3 regions of the Parasphingorhabdus pacifica genome follow, and region 1 is predicted to be linked to each of the others. Evidence: riboswitches for the same ligand, from Rfam matches in the RefSeq annotation. Region 1 holds a riboswitch; each other region holds the start of a gene.

Region 1 (2,260 bases):
GACCGGAGGCTGCCGCCCAACACCCTTGGTGATCCACTCCCACATGGCGAGTCGATGGCCCTCGGCAGGTTCCTCCGAAGCGGCGGCATCAATGGCCACCACCCGATGTTGCTCGTTGGACACGGCCAGTTCCTTCGCAGCGGCCCGCCACCCATCCGCACCATCGAGTACTCGGTGCACCAGCTCGGCCGAACGCTGGCGAGCAGCGTCGGCCACCGCCCGCCACCGAAGGAGCTGCAGCGCGACCAAGGGCGCGGTATCGGCGAACGCGGTAGCCCGCTGCTCGGACACCTCTCCGGGCACCACCGCCCACAACGAACCGAGCAGTTCACCACCCATCCGGATCGGCACCACCAGTCTGGGCAGCGTGCCGTCCTGCTGGGCAGGCACGAAAACCGCCGAACTGCCCCGAACCAGCTCGCGGAAAGTGCCGCGCTCCCGGAACTTGGCGAGCACGTCGTCCGGCTGCCTGCGCCCCATGATCGTCGACACCCGTGCCGGGTCGGTGAGGTCCTGCCGCGCCGAATACGCGAGCACCTGCGACCGCGCGTCCTCGATCGTCACCGGCGCGTCGACCACATCGGCGGCGGCATCGGCCAGCCGGAACAGATCGCTCAACCCGGGATGTGCGGGACTGCGTTGTTCGGAACCATCCGAGCCTGTGCCCGTCAGCGCCGCTCTGATCAACCACACCAACTGGGCCCAAGCCGTTCCCGAACGCACCTCGACGAGAGTGATTCCCGTCTCCACTGCTGCTGTGACCACCGTCTCGTCGGTGGCCAACGGTGGTTTGAGCAACACCGCAGCGGCATGATCCGCACCGCAACCGCGCGCCAAATCGACGGCTTCCTGCGCATTGGTCACCGCGACCCCGAGAACGAGGTCTCCCTGCGCGACCTTGGGTATATGACCAGGTTCTGTGATGACGACGTCCCCGACGCAACCGGTCTCCTCGGGAGCGACCACCACCCGCAGTAGTGTGGGCCCCACCCGGTCGGCCAGTGCGTGGACATCGAGCATCGTCGTTCTCCCAGATGCGAAGCCGCCGAGAACGTGCACCGTGGGATTGACACCGCGGCTGTCGCGTTTATCGTTGCTGAACACACGAACAATCGCATACCGGCCGCAGAACCCGGGCGGGAGAGACCCTGACCAGTCAGGGCGCCGAAGGAGCAAGACTCCCCGCAAACTCTCAGGCACCCATGACCGCTCGGGCGAGGCAACTCTGGAAAGCGCGCTTCCTCGTCGGGAGCCGCACCCACGGTGCAAGTCGCGACGAGGCGGCGAAGCTCTCAGGTACCGCAACAGAGGGGGAGGCCCACCCATCCCGGGCACACCTGTGTCCTCGACAGCAATGGAGCCTCCCGCATGTCCCTGCCGACGCATCTCCAGTACACCGAAGAGCACGAGTGGCTGGAACAGCGCGACGACGTCGTCCGCATCGGCGTGACCCCGTACGCCGCAGAGGCCCTCGGAGACATCGTCTACGTCCAGCTGCCCGAGGTCGGCGAGAAGATCGAGTCCGGTCAGACCTGTGGTGAGCTGGAATCCACGAAGTCCGTCAGCGACCTGTACGCGCCGGTGAGCGGAGAGGTCACCGCCATCAACGAATCCGTTGTGGACGATCCGTCGGTGGTCAACTCCGACGCGTTCGGCGACGGTTGGTTGCTGGAAGTGCGATCCACCGAAACCGGTGATGTTCTCAGCGCCGAGCAGTACGCAGAATTGACCGGGACGAAGTAACCCCCGGTCCCACAGGAGGACTGATCAATGGCGATCAGCGTCTTCGACCTTTTCTCGGTGGGCATAGGCCCATCGAGCTCCCACACCGTCGGACCGATGCGCGCGGCCGGAATGTTCGTCGACCGGCTGCGCGCCGACGGGACATCGGAACGCGTCGCGCGGGTCAAAGCCGAACTCTTCGGTTCACTCGGCGCCACCGGACACGGTCACGGTAGTGCGAAAGCAGTGTTGCTGGGGCTGGAAGGGCACGCGCCGGAATCCGTGGACCCGGCCGCGGTCGGCGGGCGCGTCGACGAGATCCGCTCGACCGGCAGGCTCCGCCTGGCAGGTGAGCAGGAGATCCGCTTCTCGGTCGATCGGGATCTGGTGATGCACCGCCGAAAGTCCCTGCCGGTACACCCCAACGGCATGCGATTCACCGCGACCGGCCGGGACGGGGCGGAGATCGTCTCCAGCGATTTCTACTCGGTCGGTGGTGGTTTCGTTGTGGACGATGAAGCCGCGGGCACCGATCGGA
Region 2 (2,260 bases), on a different contig from region 1:
GCGAAGTTCTCCGAGGCGATCATCTCCAGCGTCGTCTGCTGGCGGTCGAGCTCGGCACCAACCGCCGAAGCTACCTCGGGATCCACTGCAGCAAGCTGGCTGTTGAACAGGTCCGATGTCGACATGGTGTTGCCTCCTGGTTCGATCATCGACGGATGGAAACGGTTGCCGGCGCGATCAGGCGCTGCGGCGATAGAACGGCAGCTCGACGACCTCTACCGGGGCGGCTTTGCCACGGATGTCGACCTGCAATGCGGTACCCGGCCGGCTGTGCGCGCGATCGACGTAAGCCATTGCGACCGGGTGTCCGAGTGTCGGGGACGGAGCTCCGCTGGTCACGGCGCCGACCTCGTTGCCTTCGGCGTCGAGCACGCGGTAGCCGTGGCGAGGTGCGCGGCGCTGATCGGTGCGGAGGCCGACCAGAGTGCGCTCGGTCGGCGTCTCCGCGGCGGCGGCCAACGCGGCCTTGCCGACGAAGTCCGAAGGTTTGTCGAGCTTGACGACCCGGCCCAGGTTGGCGTGGAACGGGGTGGAGTCGGTAGACAGCTCGTTGCCGTACAGCGGCATGGCCGATTCGAGGCGGAGGGTGTCGCGGCAGGAGAGCCCAGTGGGCTTGAGGTCGTGCGCCTCGCCCGACTCGAACAGGGCTTCCCACACGGCGGGAGCGTCCTCGAGGGACGTGAACAGCTCGAATCCGTCTTCGCCGGTGTAACCGGTGCGGGCGAGTAGTATGTCCTTGCCCGCGACGCGGCTCGGGTAGCCCGCGAAGTACTTCACCCCGCTGAGGTCGGTGTCGGTCAGCGGTTCGAGGATCGCGACGGCATTCGGCCCCTGGATGGCGATCAGCGCGTACTCATCGGAGACGTCCTCGTGGATCGCGTCGAATCCGGTGACGCGCTCGGCCACTTCGGCCGAGACGACGGCGGCGTTCGCAGCGTTGGCCACGATCAGGAATTCCCGGTCCTGGAGCCGGTAGACGATGAGGTCGTCGATCACACCGCCGTCGGCATTGCAGATCATGGTGTAGCGGGCCCGGCCGGTGGTGATCGCCGAGGCGTTGACCAGCAGGGCGTAGTCCAGTGCTTCGGCGGCCTGCGGACCGCTGATCCGGATCTCACCCATGTGGGTCAGGTCGAACAGTCCGGCGCTGTTCCGGACCGCGTTGTGCTCGGCGGTGTCACCCGAGTACCGCAGTGGCATCTGCCAACCGGCGAACTCGGTGAAATGCGCGCCTAGCTTCTCGTGGATGTCGTGCAACGGGGTTTTGCGGGGCGACGACATTGCGGAAACTCCTCCTTGTGGGCACCGGTCGGCATTCGATGGGCCGGTCAGCTCACTGCGGTAACCATATCCGGGACTCTTCGACGGCGACGGCGCGGGCGTGCGCTGGCCAGAGTCTCCCCGGAGTCATTGGCCTGAGAGTTTCGCCGCGTCGCCGGACGCGGCTTGCACCGTGGGCGAGGAGCACTGACGCTCCTGCTTTTCTCCGTTAGTTCGCCTGGTCCGTGCGGTGACTGAGCCTGAGAGTTTGTTGGGGAGTATTGCTCCTTCGGCGCTCCGTCTCCTTGGACGAAGTCTCTCCCGCACGGTGTCGTTGGCGCGATCTTCTGTTGTCGAGCTGCACGATCTCGCGGCCAGGACGCTACGGAGGGGACTCACCGGAGTCAACCGGACGCGAGAGTGGTCTCACTCGGGTTGAAATGTGCGCGCCCCTGCGCATGGGTCAGGGGCTGTCGGGGGTGGGGTCGGTGGTGTCGCTGGGGTTGGTGAGGGCGGCGTGCAGGTGGTGCAGGCCGTCGACGAGGGAGGCGAGGGCGAGCTCGAAGCTGTCCTGGTCTATTTCGGTGGCGTGCCGGGCGAGCAGGTGCGCCCGGCCGAGGTTGGGGAACCGCTCGTCGTAGATCTCGGCGTCCTCGACGAACCCGCGGGAGAACGAGGCCATCGCGGCACCCACCACGAGGTACTTCGTGGAGGCGCCGATCATGGTGGCGTAGCGCTGCGGCCATCCCGCGCGCACGAGGCCACCGTGGACGGCGTCGGCGCGGCTGAGTGCGGTCTCGCGGCGCGCGGGGCCGGAGGCCATGAACGGCACCAGGTTCGGATGGGCGGCCAGCGCCGCGCGGTACGAGCGAGCCCAAGTGATCAGGCCGGTGTGCCAGTCGACGTCGAAACCGGATACGTCGACGTCGGCCATCACCGAGTCGGCTATCTCCTGCAGCAGGGCGTCCTTGGTGGCGACGTGGTTGTACAGCGAGGCCGC
Region 3 (2,260 bases), on a different contig from region 1:
CCTCGCCCGGCGACCGCAGCAGCGTCAGTGCCAGCAGGTCGGCGCTGACCACAGCTTTGCCACCTCGGTTGTGGACCTCCTCGATGACCTGCTCGTGGTCCCGCACCGCACCGGACGCACCGGGGTACGCCAGCAGCGCACCGAAGAACTCCCCTTCCGGAAGTCCGGCGACGCCGTTGGACAGGTCCGCGATGACGATCTCGATGCCCAGCGGTTCGGCACGCGTCTCGATCACCGAGATGGTCTGCGGCATGATGTCCGCATCGACCACGAACCGGGCGGACTTGGCACGGCCCGCTCGCCGGATCAGGGTCATTCCCTCGGCGGCGGCCGTGGACTCGTCCAGCATCGAGGCGTTGGCGACCGGAACGCCGGTCAGGTCGGCCACCATGGTCTGGAAGTTCAACAGCGCTTCCAGTCGCCCTTGGGAGATCTCCGGCTGGTAGGGCGTGTACGCCGTGTACCAGGCGGGGTCTTCGAGAACATTCCTACGGATCACGGGAGGAGTGACCGTCGGGTAGTACCCGAGTCCGATCATCTCCGCTTGCGGGCTGCACCGATCGGCCAACTCGCGCAGCTCCCGCAGGGCCTGCGCTTCGCTGGCTGGTTCGGGCAGCGCGAGCTTCAGGTCACCCTCGCGGATACCCTCCGGCACGGCGCGGTCACCCAGCTCCTCCAGGTCACCGACGCCGACGACGTCGAGCATCCGGGAGAGCTCGGTGGGTGACGGGCCGATGTGACGGTCCGCAAACGGGGTACCGCGCTCCAGCTCGGCCAGGGGAACACGGTCGTGGGAAACGGCCATCGCCGAACCTCCAACATCGCGGCTGAAAAAGGGGGCGGCAACACACTTCAGTGTTGCGTCTCCCCCTCTGTCTGTGTCCGCGAAACGAACGCCTGAGAGCTTCGCCGGCCATATCACCCGGCTTGCACCGTCGGCGGGGACCACCACAGCTGTGGTGAACCCTCTTTCCAGAGGTATCTCGCCCGTACGGTCCAGCTGGCCTGAGAGGTTGTCGGGGAGAAGTTGCTCCTTCGGCGCCGCCCACGACCTCTCGATCGCGGACGGTCTCTCCCGCACGGGGTCGACGATGCGGCGAAGCCTACCCGATAGAGCTACGAATTCATCCCGCAAATGTGAGCTGATCCCACAAAACTGGATGCGACCCGCTCTCGACCGTCACCCTGTCTGGCGGTCACGCCTGCGACGGGACAGTTCATCGTCAACCGGCGCGAGCGGCGCGGCACCGTCGGCGCGCTCGGCCGGGAACTCGTGGATCGTTCCACTGATCTCTCGCATGGCACCGCTGACCGCGATCCCGAACACTCCCTGGCCACCCTGGAGCAGATCGACCACCTCCTCCGCAGAGGTGCACTCGTAAACTGTGGTCCCGTCGCTGAACAGCGTTATCCTGGCGAGGTCCTGCACACCCCTACACCGCAAATGCTCCACCGCTACCCGGATGTTGTGCAACGAAACCCCGGTGTCGAGGAGTCGTTTGACAACCTTGAGCACCAGAATGTCCTTGAACGAGTAGAGCCGCTGCGAGCCGGAACCCTCCGCACCCTTTATGGACGGGCCGACCAGCTTCGTACGCGCCCAGTAGTCCAGCTGGCGGTAGGTGATCCCGGCGATCTGACAGGCCGCAGGACCCCGATACCCGACAAGCTCGTCCGGTTGCGAAGCGTCCGGAAACAGTTCTCCCTGCTCTGCAGTGGCTTCCACCCTCGGTGCTTCCTCGACCACGCCTGCCTCCCCTCGTCCGGCATGACTGCCGGAGCCCACCAGGGCCCGAACCGACACGATCCAGGGCCGCGAACAACGGACCTGGAAAATCACACCAGGGCAATTCGCGTGATTCGACGGTAAGCCCGGCCCGCGGACAGGTCAACGCGACGCGCGGGGGCCCGTACCGCAACGCACCCGAACCGACAACTCGGGCGAATCAGCCTGCGCCGCTCGCCCCGCCGAACGGCTCTACTCGGCCCGGACGAGTCCGCCGGACGACCCACGCTCGAACTCCGCCCGGGCGGATCGATCGGACGGCTCACCGGCACCGGCACCGGCACCGGCTACCGGCTACCAACTACCGGCCAAAGCTCAGCCCCGGACACGACTATCGTGTCCGGGGCTGATTACGAAACTCGCGGTTCAGGAGACCTCAGGTGTCGGCTCCCCGAAAATCCTCCGGCGACACCGAATCGAGGAACTCCTTGAACTTCTCGACCTCGTCCTCCTGCTCGTCCGGGATAATCAACC

What was found. Region 1 has a riboswitch for glycine ahead of gcvH (glycine cleavage system protein GcvH). Riboswitches for the same ligand answer to the same signal wherever they lie in the genome.
Region 2: another riboswitch for glycine. It lies ahead of gcvT (glycine cleavage system aminomethyltransferase GcvT); the one in region 1 lies ahead of gcvH (glycine cleavage system protein GcvH).
Region 3: another riboswitch for glycine. It lies ahead of gcvP (aminomethyl-transferring glycine dehydrogenase); the one in region 1 lies ahead of gcvH (glycine cleavage system protein GcvH).

What each region holds. Positions count from the first base shown of each region.
Region 1 is NZ_BAAGYS010000002.1:538,712-540,971, reverse strand. Features, by position in the region: gene ACYVAN_RS02495 (PucR family transcriptional regulator) at 1-1,020, opposite strand, end outside; glycine riboswitch at 1,128-1,219, shown strand; gene gcvH (glycine cleavage system protein GcvH) at 1,369-1,743, shown strand; gene ACYVAN_RS02485 (L-serine ammonia-lyase) at 1,771-2,260, shown strand, end outside.
Region 2 is NZ_BAAGYS010000013.1:120,743-123,002, reverse strand. Features, by position in the region: partial or broken gene ACYVAN_RS20150 (serine hydroxymethyltransferase) at 1-125, opposite strand, end outside; gene gcvT (glycine cleavage system aminomethyltransferase GcvT) at 178-1,281, opposite strand; glycine riboswitch at 1,395-1,497, opposite strand; glycine riboswitch at 1,499-1,594, opposite strand; gene ACYVAN_RS20140 (TetR/AcrR family transcriptional regulator) at 1,724-2,260, opposite strand, start outside.
Region 3 is NZ_BAAGYS010000008.1:396,346-398,605, reverse strand. Features, by position in the region: gene gcvP (aminomethyl-transferring glycine dehydrogenase) at 1-805, opposite strand, end outside; glycine riboswitch at 983-1,088, opposite strand; gene ACYVAN_RS13480 (MerR family transcriptional regulator) at 1,181-1,726, opposite strand; gene ACYVAN_RS13475 (bifunctional nuclease family protein) at 2,163-2,260, opposite strand, start outside.